3 regions of the Stenotrophomonas sp. STEN009 genome follow, and region 2 is predicted to be linked to each of the others. Evidence: predicted binding sites of a transcription regulator. Region 2 holds the regulator's gene; each other region holds the start of a gene.
What was found. Region 2 encodes FliA, which starts transcription of late flagellar genes. Its sites were predicted from a motif close to TAAAGTTTNNCNNNCNNNGGCCGATAA; they were not measured.

Region 1: the regulator FliA is predicted to act here: its motif matches at 1,727-1,753, upstream of ACVOMM_RS05685 (methyl-accepting chemotaxis protein).
Region 3: the regulator FliA is predicted to act here: its motif matches at 2,713-2,739, upstream of ACVOMM_RS15975 (chemotaxis protein).

The regions. Positions count from the first base shown of each region.
Region 1 is NZ_JBRRES010000008.1:55,351-60,756, reverse strand. It holds gene ACVOMM_RS05685 (methyl-accepting chemotaxis protein) at 1-1,604, opposite strand, end outside; gene ACVOMM_RS05680 (NAD-dependent epimerase/dehydratase family protein) at 1,815-2,708, opposite strand; gene ACVOMM_RS05675 (hypothetical protein) at 2,913-3,200, shown strand; gene ACVOMM_RS05670 (VOC family protein) at 3,211-3,561, opposite strand; gene ACVOMM_RS05665 (autotransporter domain-containing protein) at 3,785-5,406, shown strand, end outside.
Region 2 is NZ_JBRRES010000025.1:27,494-32,899, forward strand. It holds gene flhF (flagellar biosynthesis GTPase FlhF) at 1-1,030, shown strand, start outside; gene ACVOMM_RS12665 (MinD/ParA family ATP-binding protein) at 1,017-1,904, shown strand; gene ACVOMM_RS12670 (RNA polymerase sigma factor FliA) at 1,901-2,644, shown strand; gene cheY (chemotaxis response regulator CheY) at 2,702-3,094, shown strand; gene ACVOMM_RS12680 (protein phosphatase CheZ) at 3,094-3,699, shown strand; gene ACVOMM_RS12685 (chemotaxis protein CheA) at 3,702-5,406, shown strand, end outside.
Region 3 is NZ_JBRRES010000039.1:18,239-23,644, forward strand. It holds gene ACVOMM_RS15955 (ATP-binding protein) at 1-1,153, opposite strand, end outside; gene ACVOMM_RS15960 (flagella protein) at 1,245-1,583, opposite strand; gene flgM (flagellar biosynthesis anti-sigma factor FlgM) at 1,580-1,885, opposite strand; gene flgA (flagellar basal body P-ring formation chaperone FlgA) at 1,961-2,617, opposite strand; gene ACVOMM_RS15975 (chemotaxis protein) at 2,747-3,691, shown strand; gene flgB (flagellar basal body rod protein FlgB) at 3,805-4,200, shown strand; gene flgC (flagellar basal body rod protein FlgC) at 4,204-4,611, shown strand; gene ACVOMM_RS15990 (flagellar hook assembly protein FlgD) at 4,635-5,318, shown strand; gene flgE (flagellar hook protein FlgE) at 5,350-5,406, shown strand, end outside.

The DNA of each region.
Region 1 (5,406 bases), on a different contig from region 2:
TTGTGGTCGCTGGCCTGCATCATCGCGTTCAGCGTGGTCACCATGCGGCGGAAATCGTGCTCGAACCGCTCACTGTCACCACGCACGGCAAAGTCGCCGGCGGCAGCAGCGGCGGCCAGCTGCTGGATCTGCTCGTTGATCGCCGCAAGGTTGCTCTTGGTGGTGGCCATGGCGGCGGTGAACACCGCCTTCTCGCCCGGCAGCGGCTCCATGTCCACGCTCAGATCGCCCACCGCGTAGCGCTGCATCACGTCCACCAGCCGCTGGGTGACCGCATTGCTGGACGCCACCAGCTGATTGCTGTCGGCCACCATGCGACCGTACTCCCCCGGGAAGGCCGCCGCGTCCATCCGGTAACTGAGCTCGCCCGCATCATGGCGGCGTGCCATCTCCGCCTGCGCCGCCATCACCGCCTGCAGCTGTCCCCGCATGCCCTGCATCGCCTCGAGCAGGCGCCCGACCTCATCGTTGCCGCGCGCCGGCAGCGCGGTGTCCAGCTTGCCCGCCGCCACGTCACCTGCAATGCGTACCGCCTGCGCCAGCGGCCGGATCGCCAGGTGACGCAGCAGCAGGTAGACACCGGCGCTCAATGTCAGCGCGGCCAGCACGCCGACCAGCAGCGTCAGCCACAGCAGCTGGCGAGCCTCGGCCACGATAATGGCATGCGGCACCACCACACCCAGCGCGAAGCGCTGCGGGGCATCGCCAACCCGCAGTGGCACGTACAGGCGCACATTGCCGGCGGCATCCGGCTCGAACGCTTCGACGGTCCTGTCGGCCGCGATTCCGGCCAGCATGTCGCGGGTGAAGGCATCGGTGCGCGGCTTGCCGATCTCGGCGGCGTCGGCCGAAGCCAGGACTACGCCCTTGGGCGAAAGCAGTTCAACGCGGCCTGCTCCCATCGGCGCAAGCGTCGCCAGATGCTTCTGCAGCGCCGCCAGCGAGAAATCGACGGTGAACACGCCGAGGAACGTGCCGTTCTCCACGATGGGCGTGCTCAGGGTGCTCATCAGCACCTTCTGGCCGGCGATCTCATAGGCATAGGGCTCGCTCACCTTGGGCAGCTTGTCGCGGCTCGGCCCCATGTACCAGTCACCGGAACCGCTGGCGGTGTCGGTGTAGTCGGTCATCACCGACTGCTGCGGTTTGCCATCCTGCCAGGCCCAGTAGCTCATGTAGCGACCGGTGGCGTCATGGGCCTCGCTGTTGACGAACTCCGCGTCCTTGCCATCGAAGGCATCGGCCTCCCACATGGTGCTCTTGCCCAGCCACTCCGGGTGCGCGCGCAGCTGTTCGCCGAGCACGGCCGCCAGGCTGGCACGATCAGGCTGGTCGCCCCGCGCGCGCTGGGCCAGGACGGCCTCGACCATGGCATCGTTGCTGGCGAAGGCGGTGCCCAGATCGGCCGCAACCTGGCGCGCTTCGGCATGCGCCTCGCTGGCCATGGTCTGCCGCGACGCGTTGATCAGGCTGGCACTGGCCTGGCGGTAGATCAGAAAGGCGGTCAGGCCGAAGCACAACAGCGCGATGGCGGCGGTGCCCAGCATCAGCTTGTGGGCGATGCTGCCCGGACGACGGGCAGCGGCGGAGCGGGAAGACGGCATGGGAGGGTCCGCAAGGCAGGTCAGGACATCCGGCACCGCGTTGGCGCCGCGCTGGTGCGCGATCCCTCGCGCGGCGACCTGTCTGAGCCGGGCGATGCCCGGCACCGCAAGGGCGCACCGGGTTAGCGGCCGTTCCGCGGCGGGGTTGAGCCGTTGCCCTGCGTCAAGCTGAATGCACTCAGTTTGGGATGGCTCATACGTGCGGCGAACCTACTCGACCACCCGGTCCTTCAACCACTGCGTGCGTGGCAGCACTTCGATGCTGCCTGCCGCGTACTGCTGCAGTACATCGTCCGGACCGTAGCGCGGCTGCCAGCCCAGCACCGCAACCGCACGGCTGCCGTCGTACACGCGGTCGATGCTCAGCGGCAGTGGCCAGCCGCGGCGCTCGAACTCGGCCAGCAGCTGCGGTGCGCGCCGCGCCAGCACCCGGCGTGGCTGGGTGGCCAGTTCCAGACAGTCCTCGCGCCGGAAGGGGGTCGGCGCGCAGGCGATGTAGCGCTGGAACGGTGCGCCCCCGTTGTGCAGCAGCGCGGCATGCGCGCTGGCCACATCGCGTGCATCCAGGCCCCGGTGCAGGCGGAACATCGCCATGCGCTCGGGAGGCTCGGGGAAGCAGCGGCCCATGCGCAGCACGCGCACGGCGAATGCCTCCGATGCCGCGGCTTCGGCCAGCGCCTCGGCCTGCAGCTTGGTGCGGTGGTAGATGGTCCTGGGCAGGGGTTCAGTGTCTTCGTCGATCCAGCGACAACCGCCTGCCACCACGGCATGGCCATACAGGGCGGTGGTGCTGGTCAACACGAAGCGTCCGACGCCGGCGTCACGCGCCAGCCGCAGCAGCTGCGCGGTCGCCTCCACGTTGATCTGCTGGAACACCGTGTCCGGCACCAGCCCGACATGCGGTGCATGCAGCGCAGCGGTGTGGATCACCGCATCCACGCCGCGCACGGCACGCTCCAGTGCCTTCGTGTTGGTGACATCGGCAATGATGCGTGTGGTGGCGAACGGGCTGCGATCCAGCCCGATGACTTCATGGGTGGCCGCCAACGCGCCGAAGATCGCGCGCCCGATCCGCCCGGAACTTCCGGTCAACAGAATCTTCATTGAGTCCATTCACTCAACAGCGCCCGGGAGCTACCGGGATGAACCGATTCTAGGCGTGGCCTGTGTCCAGGGCGATAGCGGCGCTGCGCAAGTGCAGCGTCAACGACAGGCAGGCAGAACGTGAAGACCACGCGCCATCTGCGGACGTACCGTTAGCCTGCCGTCCGCAAGCATGAGGCTCCGCCACGCCGAGAGAGATCCCCTATGGCCAGCAGCAACCGCGGGTTCGCGTCGATGGACCAGCGCATGCAGCGCGCGATCGCCGCCAAGGGTGGGCGCGCCGCCCATGCCTCCGGCAACGCCCATGAATTCAGTCCCGCCGAGGCGCGCATTGCCGGCCGCAAAGGAGGCGAAGCCATCAGCCGCGATCGCCAGCACATGGCCGCGATCGGTCGCGAAGGCGGGCATGCACGCCACGCCCGCGCACAACAGCAGCGCCAGCAGTCCGATCAAGGTCCACAGGGCCGCGACGAACCGGGTCAGCAGGACTGAGCGACGCGCCTCAGCCGTGGCTGAGGAGGTTCAGCAGGCGCCCGAACGGGTCCCGCACGTAGAACCGGCGCACGCCCCATGGCTCCTCGACAGGGCCATACACGACGTCGATGCCAGCGCTGCGGATCCGTTGCAGAACGTCATCCAGATCGTCCACCTCGATCGACAGGTCCGGCACCGGCGTACCCGATCCGCCCTCGCTGGCGAAACTGAGCTGCGCAGGTGCAGTGTCCTGCCCGGCGCAGGTGACGATCCAGCCATGATCCATCACCACCGGCATGCCGAGGATGCCACCGTAGAACGCGGCGGCGCGCGCCGGATCGGGCGTGGCGATGTTGGCGACGATGCGTCTGACAGTCATGACGTTCCTGTTCAATGAGGGGCAAAAACGAAACTGCGCGACCGGCCGGCACACCGTCAATCTTCAGGGACGCGTGTACAGACTGATGCGGCAGGGTGCGAAAAGTGTGGCTTTCGTCACGAAACATTAGCGCGTTAACAAAATTCCCGTCACGTCGCTGGGGGTGAAACGCATCCAGGACAGTTAGCGGCTGGGTAGACCGTCAATCAAGGAAGTTTGCCTGATGAATCACCCGCTGCATGGCCGTTCGTCCCGCTCCCGTTCCCCCTTGCAACGCCCGCTGGCACTCGCGGTGGCCAGCTCCCTGCTACTGGCAGCCGCCCTGCCGGCGATGGCCTCCGATTCACTCGATGCCTGGCAACAGCAGCGCCAGCTGCAGGCGGCGTGGGCCCAGCCAGGCGGTGCACAGACGGACGCAACCGTCGGTGCTTCGGCGCAGGCCACGTCCACCCCGGTCCTGGGCAATGCGGGCGACGCCGCCAGTTGGCACAGCGACGAGTTCAATGCCGACTGGGGCCTGGCCGCGATGGGGGCCGACCATGCCTATGCCCGCGGCCTGACCGGCCAGGGTGTACGCCTGGCGCTGTTCGATTCCGGCTCGGCGCTGGCCCACCCGGAATTCGCCGGCCGCAACACCACCAGCATCACCATCGGCCCGGACTGCGCGACGGCGGGGATCGTCGCCGGCGAAGGGGCCTGCTCGCAGACCCGCGGCGAACAACCCGGCTACAACTATTACGGCCTCGGTGCCGGGGTGCCGGCGGCGCTCGCCGGTCGCCTGATCGCGGCCGGCCTGCCCTACGGCTTCAGCTACGCCGATCATGGCACCCACGTGCTGGGCACCATCGGCGCCAACCGCGACGGCACCGGCATGCATGGCGTGGCCTTCGGTGCCGACCTGACGGCAGCGCGCGTGTTCGGTGACACCTACTATGAGTGGCGCCTGGATCCGGATGGTTTCTATCGCCCCCGCGCGGTGTACCGCACCGACCCGGACGACGACGCCGTACTGGACATGTATGCGCAGATCCAGGCGCAGGGCGTGCGCGCCATCAACCACAGCTGGGGCATCTCGACCCGCAACATGAGTGCCGCGGCGCTCGACCGCCAGTACGCCGCGATTGGCGCGGATTACGACGTCTACGGCAGCATCTACGCAGGCAGCGACGCTGCCCCCGGGTCGACCCTGATCCAGGTGTGGTCGGCCGGCAACGGCAGCGGGGCCGTCGCGGGCATCACTGCGGCCCTGCCCCGCTGGAAGCCGGAGATCGAACCCTACTGGCTGGCCGTGGCCAACGTGCGCCAGCCGGTCGCCGACGATGGCGAAACCGACTATGTGCTCGACGACAGCTCCAGCATCTGCGGTGCCGCCGCCAACTGGTGCATCTCCGCCCCGGGCACCGACATCGCCAGCACCATCGTCTCCGGTGAGATCCAGGGACGCATCGAGGAAACCAGCGAGTACCTGCGGCTGATCATCGACAGCGAGAACACCGAGTACACCTACGGCCTGAAGACGGGCACCTCGATGGCGGCCCCGCACATCACCGGCGCTCTCGGGCTGCTCTTTGAGCGCTTCCCCTACCTGGACAGCGCACAGGTCCGCGACGTGCTGCTGACCACCGCCCGCGATCTGGGCGATCCAGGCATCGATGAGATCTACGGCTGGGGCATGGTCGACCTGCGCAAGGCCATCGAAGGCTTCGGCTCGCTGCGCGTGGACACCGATGTGGTGATGAACCAGAAGGCCGGTGGCCTGAAGGTCTGGGAAGGCGAGGCCTGGGATGACTGGACCAACGACATCGGTGGCCCCGGCAAGCTGACCAAGTCCGGCATCGGCTGGCT
Region 2 (5,406 bases):
GCCGTACGCGCAGGACGTTGCCGAGACCACGCCAGCCCCTGCCGCTGCCGCTGAAGCGGAGACCGCGCCGGCCCCGGCGCCGCTCCTTGCCCCGGCGCCGGTACTGACGGTGGTTGCACAGGACGATGCCGAGATCCGCCAGCTGCGCCACGAAGTGGCCGGCATGCGCCAGGTCATCGAGCGCGAGATGAACCGCTTCACCGACGAGCGCCTGCGCGGCTGCCCGGTGCGGGCGACCGCCCTGGACCTGATGGACGAGTACGGATTCGATGCCGGGCTGGCCCGCGATGTGGCCATGCAGATACCGCTGGATACCGAAGCCCACCGGGGCCGCGGGCTGATGCTGGGCCTGATCTCGCGCAGGCTGCCGATCGCGCCGGTCGATCCGCTGGAAGAAGGCGGCGTGATCGCTCTGGTCGGTCCAACCGGGGCCGGCAAGACCACCACCATCGCCAAGCTCGCCTCGCGCTTCGCCGAGAAGCACGCGCCGCGCGATGTGGCCCTGGTCACCACCGACACACTGCGCATCGGTGCCCGCGAGCAGCTGTACGGCTATGGCCGCCAGCTCGGCATCGCGGTGCATGAAGCCAACAGCGGTACCGACCTGGACCAGCTGCTGGAGCGCCTGAAGGACTACAAGCTGGTGCTGATCGATACCGCCGGCCTGGGCCCGCGCGACCGCGCCCTGGCCGCCCAGCTGCAGTGGCTGCGTGCCGCCCGCCAGGTCCGCACCCTGCTGGTGTTGCCGGCCAATACCAGCTTCGGCGACATGGACGAGGTGGTGCGCCGCTTCGGCGCGGCCAACCTGCAGGGCCTGGTGCTTAGCAAGCTGGACGAGACCGGCCGCTTCGGCAACGCCCTGTCGGTCGCGGTGGACCACGCGCTGCCGATCACCTGGGTGACCGATGGCCAGGACGTTCCGGACGACCTGCACCGGGCCAGTGCGGCCAATCTTGTACTTCGCCTTGAAGATTTGCGCCGAGCGGCCGATATGCCCTGCAACCCGGAGTTGAACCATGCCGTCGCGTGAGTACGCCAAGCTGACCAAGACCTTCCCGCTGTCGGCCACCCGCAGCGAGCCGCTCGGCCCTGTGCGCACCATCGCCGTGACCGGCGGCAAGGGCGGCGTCGGCAAGACCAACGTCTCGGCCAACCTGGCCGTGGCGCTGGCCGGCATGGGCAAGCGCACGCTGCTGCTCGACGCCGACCTGGGCCTGGCCAACATCGACGTGATCCTGGGCCTGAATCCCACCCACACCCTGGCGGATCTGGTCGCCGGCCGCTGCTCGCTGGAAGACGTGATCGTCGAAGGTCCGAACGGCGTGCTGGTGGTGCCGGCCGCGTCCGGTCGGCGGCACATGGCCGAGCTGGCCCCGGCCGAGCACATCGGCCTGGTGAACGTGTTCTCCGAACTGGAACGCGAGCTGGACATCATGGTGGTGGACACCGCCGCCGGAATCACCGACGGCGTGCTGACCTTCTGCCAGGCCGCACAGGACACGGTTGTCGTGGTCTGCGACGAACCGGCCTCGATCACAGACGCCTACGCACTGATCAAGGTGCTGTCGCGCGAGCGCGGCGTGGACCGCATCCAGGTGGTGGCCAACATGGTGCGCGACCCCAACGAGGGCCGCGTGCTGTATGAAAAGCTGACCCGGGTCTGCGAGAAGTTCCTTGCCGATGTCTCGCTGAACTACCTGGGCTGCGTGCCGCAGGATGACTGGCTGCGCCTGTCGGTGCAGCGCCAGCAGCCGGTGGTGAAGGCCTATCCATCCAGCCCGGCGGCGCTGGCGATCACCGAGATCGCCCGTCGCACCGCCCGCTGGCAGGCCCCCACCGAGCCACGCGGTGGCGTTGAATTCTTCCTCGAGCGCATCCTCAAGCAACGCGGGGTGGCAGCATGAAAGGCGCGGCCCAGTACAGGGAAGTCCAGCGCTCGGCGGCGACCGAGGTCATCGCCCAGCACTCGGACCTGGTGCGGCGCATCGCCCATCACCTGGCCGCACGCCTGCCGGCCAGCGTCGAAGTGGACGACCTGATCCAGGCCGGCATGATGGGCCTGATCGAAGCCTCGCGCAGCTACGACGCCGACCAGGGTGCCTCGTTCGAGACCTATGCCTCGATCCGCATCCGCGGCTCGATGATCGACGAGATCCGCCGTGGCGACTGGGTACCGCGCTCGGTGCATCGGCGCGCCCGCGATGCTGCCGCCACCATCCGCCGCCTGGAGCAGACCACGGGCCGTGCAGCCAGTGCCACCGAGGTGGCGGCGGCCATGGACATGCCACTGCCCGAGTACCTGCGGCTGATGGAGGACGCCTCGCGCGGCCAGGTGCTGAGCCTGGAATCGCGCATCGAAGACCAGGGCGAACTGGACACCGTCGCCCAGGGCGGACCCACACCGCAGCAGGTCCTGGAACGTGGCGAATTCGGCCGCGAACTGGGCAAGGCCATCGGCCATCTGCCCGAACGCGAACAGCTGGTGCTCTCGCTGTACTACGAGCAGGAGCTGAACCTGAAGGAGATCGGCGCGGTGCTCGGCGTGAGCGAATCGCGCGTCTGCCAGATCCACGGCCAGGCCGTGCTGCGCCTGCGCGGCCGGCTGAAGATCTTCGAGGCCGCGGATGCCGGGCTTGAAGAATGAACATGCCCGCGGCGGCCACGGCCAGCGCGGGCGACTGAACAACAAAGGAACTCCGCTTTGAACAAGAACATGCGCATCCTGATCGTCGACGACTTCTCGACCATGCGTCGCATCGTCAAGAATCTGCTGGGCGATCTGGGCTTCACCAACACCGCCGAAGCCGAGGACGGGCATGCCGCACTGTCGATGCTGCAGAGCCAGCCATTCGACTTCGTGGTCACCGACTGGAACATGCCGGTGATGACCGGCATCGAACTGCTCAAGGCGATCCGCGCCGATGCCAAGCTCAAGACCCTGCCGGTCCTGATGGTCACCGCCGAGGCCAAGCGCGAGCAGATCATCGAAGCGGCGCAGAGCGGCGTGAACGGCTACATCATCAAGCCGTTCACCGCGCAGACGCTGGAAGAGAAACTGGGCAAGATCTTCGAACGCCTGGCGGCCAGCGCCTGATGGACGCCACGGTCGACAAGAACGCCCTCGCCCTGCGCCTGCAGGAAGCCCTCGACGCGCTCGAATCCGGCGACGAGAGCGCCTGGCGCCAGCGCATCGATGCCCTGGTGGCCGCACGCACGCAGCCGATGATGAGCGGCCTGTCACGGCTGGCCCGCGAACTGGGCCAGGCCCTGGGCGAACTGCCGACCGTCCCCAGCGAGGCGGGCGAGCTGGACGACGCCTGCGCGCGCCTGGACCATGTGGTGGCGATGACCGAACAGGCCACGCACCGCACCCTGGACCTGGCCGAAGAGTGCCGCAGCCTCACCGAACAGCTGCGCGCCGAAGGCCTGCAGCCGGGGCAGGATGCGCAGCTGGAACGCATCCGCCACAACCTGACCGAGATTGCCCTGACCCAGAGCTATCAGGACCTGACCGGACAGATCATCCGTCGCGTGGTCGGCATCGTCCGCCGCGTGCACGAAGGCTTTGGCGCGCTGGGCCTGCCACCGGAGCAGCATCGCACCGATCCGGCGCTGGCCGGACCGGCACTGAAGGGACTGGACCGCCACGCGGTCTCTCAGAACGACGCCGACGACCTGTTGTCGGACCTGGGACTGTAAGCATGAGCGCGGTATCCGACGACATCACCGCCGATTTCATCATCGAGGCACAGGAAATCCTGGATCGCCTCGGCGAACAGCTGGTGTCGCTGGAACAGGCGCCGCAGGACGCCGACCAGCTCAACGCCGTGTTCCGTGGCTATCACACGCTCAAGGGCGGCGCCGGCTTCCTCGGCATCACCGCCATGGTCGAGCTGTGCCATGCCGCCGAAGAGGCACTGGGCGCCGTCCGCGCTGGCCAGGCGGTGCTGCAGCCGCATCACTTCGATGCCGCACAGCAATCACTGGACTACCTGCAATCGATGCTGGATGCCGTGTCTTCCGGCAACGAACCCGGCTATGCCCCGCCGGACCTGATCGCCCAGTTCGACGTGCACGGCGCTGCTGCGCCGGCCGCCGCCGCTCCCGCAGCGGCCGCGCCCGCTGCCGGTGACCTGATCACCGACGACGAGTTCGAGGCCCTGCTCGATCAGCTGCACGGCAGCAACGCCCCCACCGCGGTGGCGACGCCTACCAAGGCCGACGATGGCCTGATCAGCGAGGATGAGTTCGAAGCCCTGCTGGACCAGCTGCACGGCGGCGCCGCCCCGGGCGCGAAACCCGTGGCTGCTCCGCCTGCGCCTGCACTGCCCGCACCGCGCCCCGCGGCCGCCGCTGCCAAGCCCGCGGCCAACAAGCCGGTGGCCGAGGCGGAGCACACCGTGCGCGTGGATACCAAGCGGCTGGATGCGATCGTCAACCTGATCGGCGAGCTGGTGCTGTCGCGCAACCGTCTCAAGACCCTGCGTGCGCGCCTGCGCGACGAGGAACTGGACCGCGCCGTGTCGACCCTGGACATCGCCACCGCGCGCCTGCAGTCGGCAGTGATGCGCACGCGCATGCAACCGGTCGGCAAGGTGTTCTCGCGCTTCCCCAAGGTCGCCCGCGATGTCGCCCGCTCGCTGAAGAAGGAAGTGGACCTGGAGCTGGTCGGCGCCGAAACCGAGCTTGACCGCAACCTGGTCGAGGCCCTGGCCGACCCGCTGGTGCACCTGGTCCGCAACGCCATCGACCATGGTGTGGAGATGCCCGATCTGCGCGAAGCACAGGGCAAGCCACGCATGGGTCACGTGCGTCTGTCGGCCCAGCAGGAAGGCGACTACGTCAGCATCGAGGTGCAGGACGATGGCGCCGGCATCGATCCGGAAAAACTGCGCGCGAAAGCACGCGAAAAGGGCTTGATCGACCCGGAGGCGGCGGCCCGGCTGAGCAGCGAGGAATGTCTGCACCTGGTGTTCCTGCCCGGCTTCTCCACCAAGCAGCAGGTGACCGACATCTCCGGCCGCGGCGTCGGCATGGATGTGGTGCAGTCGCGCATCCGCGAGCTCAGTGGGCAGATCCAGATCCAGTCGGAACTGGGCCGGGGCAGCCGCTTCCTGATCCGCGTGCCGCTGACCCTGGCGATCCTGCCAACCCTGCTGGTGCAGGCCGGCGAGGACGTCTATGCGCTGCCGCTGGCGCGCGTGATGGAAGTGCTGCATGCACCGCGCACCTCGCTGGGCTGGTTCGATGGCCGGGCGGTGCTGGATCGTCGCTCGCACACCCTGCCGCTGGTCGATCTGCGCCAGTGGCTGGATGTGACGCCCGCCGCCTCGGCGCTGCTCACCATCGTGGTGCTGCAGGCCGGCGAGGCGCGCTTCGGCCTGGTCGTGGACCAGGTCCGTGGGC
Region 3 (5,406 bases), on a different contig from region 2:
GATCGATGCGACCGTGGTGCTTGTTGATGATGCTGTAGGAGATCGACAGGCCCAGGCCGGTCCCGCTGCCCACCGGCTTGGTGGTGAAGAACGGATCGAAGATGCGCTGGCGCAGTTCGGGCGAGATGCCGCCACCGGTATCCTCGAACTCGACCCAGACATGGTCGCCATCCACGCCGGTACGCACGGTGATGGTGCCACGCTCGGCGATGGCATGGCCGGCGTTGAGCAGCAGGTTCATGTAGACCTGGTTGAGTTCGGACGGCAGGCACTCGACCAGCGGCAGCTGGCCGAACTCACGCACCAGGGTGACCTTGTACTTGAGCTCGTTCCAGATGATGTTGATGGTGGACTCGAGGCCGGCGTGCAGGTCGACCAGCTTCCACGACTCATCGCGGCCGGAGTACGAGAAGTCCTTGAGGTCGCGCACGATGCGCGTCACCCGCTCGATGCCCTCGCGTGACTCTGCCATCAGCTGTGGCAGATCGCGGCTGATGAAGTCGATGTCCAGCCGGTCACGGATGTCGTCGATCTCCGGGATGAGCGCCTTCGGGTCGGGCGCACGCAGGGCGCGCTCGTAGGCCTCGATCACGGTGAACAGGCTGCGCAGGTACTCCTGCAGGCTGCCGAGATTGGAGTGCACGTAGCCGATCGGGTTGTTGATCTCGTGCGCGACGCCGGCGGCAAGCTGGCCGATGGACGCCATCTTCTCCGACTGCAGCAGCTTTTCCTGCGTGCCGTTCAGTCGAAGGTAGGCCTGGCGCAGTTCGGCATGGCGCTGCTGCAGCTCGCGCTCGTAGTCTTCCTGGCCCTCGATGTGGCGGAACAGTGCCAGGTAGTGGCCCTGCCCGGGCGGACCGTGATGGTACAGATGCGCGATGACCACGCCCTCGCCCAGCGGCAGGCTGCCGTTCCAGTGACCGTTCTGGCGGGCGTGCTCCAGCGCGTCCGGCGGCAGCAGCTGACGCAGGCGCTGTGGTGCCGGCAGAAGGCCTTCGTCGCTGGCCAGCAGGTTCTGCGCGGCCGGATTGGCCAAGGCGACCTGACCGTCTTCGGTGAACAGCAGCAGGCCCTCGCGCAGGCGTTCAAGCAACGCCTGCAGCACCGGCTGTGGTGGAAGGGGGGCGGTAACCAGGACGTTGGCAGCGGACACGGCGGCTCAGGGGCATTCGAACAGGCGCCCAATATACGCGGTCGTGCCGCAGGCGACAGCCTGCGAGCCGGGAGGTCCGCGCGAAGTTGCGTCAGGCCACCGCCAGAGGACGGCCAGCGGTGACTGCGTGGGCCTGCCCCTTGGCATCGTAGGCCGAGGCCTCTTCGCTGCGGCCCAGCTGGCGCAGCGCCCAGTTCACTTCGCGGCGCCTGCGCGACAGCAGCACGCCGTTGGCGCGATTGCGCTCGGCCAGCTCCTGCAGCTGTTCGCCCTCGCCCACCGGCGGTGCGCCTTCCAGCGCACGCAGCGCCTCCAGCTTGGCGCCGGTGGCGCGGATCAATGCGTGCACGTCATGCTCGACCAGGGCCTGGCGTTCGACGTCCAGGGCCAGCGCCAGGCGCTGCAACGGCTCGCTCATCGCCGCGGTCATCCGTGCAGCTGCTGGTCCAGCTCAAGCATGCGCGAAGCGATCGCGTCCGGATTGATCGTATAGGTGCCGTTCTGCAGCGATTCGCGCACGGCGGCCACGCGCTGGGCGTCGATCGCCGGCGCCGTGGTCAGTTCGCGTTCGATGGCCTGCAGATTGGTGGCCTCGCCGGTCAGGCGCAGGCTGTCGGCCGCCTCCACCGGACGCGCCGGCGAGTCGCTGCTGACGCCGGGCTTGCTGGCCGGGTTCGTCACGCTGCGCAGTGCCTGGGGGACCTGCAGGTTGCCGTCGATTTTCTGGCTCATGGGGTGTCCTGGAGTTGCCGTTCACAAGGGATAACGGCCGCAGGGCCGTGATCTTTAGGGAAATCTTGCGGGAATTCAACGCGCCACGATTACGTCACCACGGGCATCCACCGTGCCCTGCACGATGCGCCGCGAGGAGAGGTTCTCCACCGAGATGCGTTCGTTCTCGCCGGCATCGCCCATCGCCCGGCCCGCGATGCGCACCTCGACCGAGCCGCGCCGTGACACCAGCGCCACATTGTCTCCGCGCTTGATGAGACGCTGGGTGACCAGGTCGTTGCTCGACAGCAGCGTTCCAGCCTGCAGCGGACGCCGGGCGATGCGGCCGATCGCTGCATTGGGATCGGCCAGCACGGCCCCGGCAATGCGTGCAGCATCGCGCTGGGCGGTACTGATATCGGCAGCCGTCAGCGTTTCTCCAGCAGCGATGCCGCGTGCAAGCACCAGCACCGTCTGGTTGCGCCGCACCTTCACCGGTACGAACAGGCGCCAGCCGCCCGCATCGGGGCAGCTGACCTCGACCGTGGTGTTCGCTGTCGGCTGCACCTGCAGCGCTCCCCCGCACCGGGGAAGACGCAGCGCGTCAGCCACCTGGGCCTCGCCTTCGCTGCCGGCGGGCAGGCTCGACAACGCCGCCGCACGGATGCTGGCCACCGGCTGCCAGTCGGCGGCCACTGCCCAGGGCGAGGCAACGGCCAGTGCGACTGCCAGGATGGAGGAGATCGGGCGCATGGCGCCTCCTGTCGATGGGACCTGGCCCGGACGCGTGCAAGCGGCGTGCCAGTGCGATGCGCGGCGCAACACTCGGCGCCGCTGGATCGGACCCTCAAGTTCCCGCCGCCGCACGCCGATACAGCAGCCATGTCCCATGACCTGCTCAACCGGATCGACCAGCGGACCCGCCTGGCCGGCCACAACCGACTGGCGCTGCTGCTGTTCCGCCTCGGCGGACGTCAGCTTTTTGGCGTCAATGTATTCAAGGTGCAGGAAGTGCTGCGGCGCCCGGAGCTGTTCCAGGTGCCCGGCCTGCCCGGGCAGTTCGCCGGCGTGGCCGATGTGCGCGGACGCTCGGTGCCGGTCCTGGACCTGGGCCTGGCGATCGGCCATCCCGAGCGCGAGCCGGATGCCGATACCTCGCCCGGCTACCTGGTCGTCACTGAATTCAACCGCTCGATCCAGGGCTTCCTGGTCAGCGGCGTGGAGCGCATCGTCAACATCGCGGTGGAGGACATCCATCCGCCACCGGAACTGGGCGCTGAATCGAGCTATCTGACGGCGGTCACCCGCTTCCAGGGCGAGCTGATCCAGGTGATCGACGTGGAAAGCGTGCTGGCCGACATCGCGCAGATCCGGGGCGAGGCCGTGCTCGATCCACAGATGGCCATGCCCGCCGACGGCCCGCAGCTGCAGGTGCTGGTGGTGGACGACTCGCGGGTGGCACGCCAGCAGATCCGCAGCGTGCTGGACCAGCTGGGGGTCGGCGCCACCCTGCTCTCCGATGGCCGGCAGGCGCTGGACCACCTGCTGCAGATCCACGCCTCGGGCGAGAATCCCGCCGACCGCTACGCCATGGTCATCTCCGATATCGAGATGCCGGCGATGGACGGCTACACGCTGACGACGGAAATCCGGCGCCATCCGGGGCTGGCGGGGCTGTACGTGCTGCTGCACACCTCGCTGTCGGGCGTATTCAACAACGCGATGGTCGAGCGCGTGGGCGCCAATGCCTTCGTCGCCAAGTACTCCCCGCACGAGCTGGCCGATTTCGTGCTGGACCGCCTGCGCAAGGTGGCGATGGCGGCCTGAGGCCGCCGGGCTTCCCCGCCGGGCCGTGCCCGGCGAGCGTAGCGGCGCCCCGCCCACGACCTTTTGGCACACCGCTTGCAGCTTCCCGGGCAACGTTCCCGTGGGAGTGCATCGTGCGCAACCTGATTACCGACTACCTGGGCGTACATGCCCAGGCCATGCCGTTGCGCGAACAGCGGATGAAGCTGATCGCCAGCAATCTCGGCAATGCCGATACCCCCGGCTACAAGGCCCAGGACCTGGACTTCGACGCCGCCCTGCGCAGCGCACAGGGACAGGATGGCAACGGCCTGATGGCCACCACCCACGAGCAGCACTATGCGATCAACAACGGTCTGAATCCGTTCCAGATCGCGCGCGAGGGTGTCCAGCCCAGCCTTGACGGCAATACCGTCGATCCGGATGCAGAGCGCGCCGCCTACGGTCGCGCCGCGCTGGAGTACCGCGCATCGCTCAGCTTCGTCGAGAGCAAGGTCCGTTCCATGCTGACCGCGATCACGGGGCAATAAGCCATGAGCAACCTGCCGATCTTCGACATCGCCGGCTCCGCGCTGCAGGCGCAGTCGGTGCGCATGAGCACCATCGCCTCCAACCTGTCCAACGCCGACACCGTTGCCGGCTCGGCCGAGGCCGTCTACAAGCCGCTGGAGCCGATCTTCCAGGCGGTCACGAGCAAGGACGACCCGAACATCACCTCGGTGCAGGTGAAGGAAATCACCCGCAGCGAGGCGGCGCCGATCAAGCGCTACGAGCCCGGCCACCCACTCGCCGACGCCGACGGTTACATCTACCAGCCCGACGTCGATCCTGTCGCGCAGATGGTCAATCTGATCTCGACCTCGCGCAACTACCAGGCCGGCGTGGAGATGTTGACCACCGCCAAGGAACTGGCCCTGGCCACCCTGACCATGGGCCGCTGAGGCCCGCAGTACCGGATACCGCCATGACCACCGCCGTCAACAACCAGACCAGCCAGGACGTCTACTCCGCACTGGGCCTGAATGCTCCCAACAGCAACGCCACCAAGAAGAAGAACACCCTGGACCAGGCCGACTTCCTGCGCCTGATGACCGAGCAGCTGCAGCACCAGGACCCGCTCAAGCCCATGGACAACACGCAGATGGTCGCGCAGATGGCGCAGATGTCGACCGTGCAGGGCATCACCGATCTGAACACCACGGTGCAGGGCTTCCAGCAGTCGATGGCCAGCGACCAGGTGCTGCGTGGCGCCGCGCTGGTGGGGCACCAGGTGCTGGTGCCGTCCGAGAAGCTGGTGCTGGAGAACGAAGGCAGCGTCGAGGGCACGGTGGCCGCGCCCGGCGCCGGCATCATCACCGTGGACATCACCGATGCCAACGGCGCCAAGGTCACCTCGATCAGCGTCGAGGCCAAGGCCGCGGGCGAAACCGCATTCCAGTGGGATGGCAAGGATGCCGCCGGCAACCGCATGGAGCCGGGCAAGTACAGCGTGGTCGCCAACCATGTCGATACCGCTGGCAAGAGCACCAAGCTGTCCACCTATGTGCAGGCACCGGTGGAAAGCGTGACCGTCGGTTCCGATGGCCTGTACCTGAACCTCAAGGGCCTGGGCACGGCCCCGATCGACTACGTGCTCCGCGTCAGCTGAGCCGCCTACCCGCATCTACCAGGAGCATCCCATGGGCTTCAATGTCTCGCTGTCCGGCATCAATGCCGCCAACTCCGACCTGAGCGTC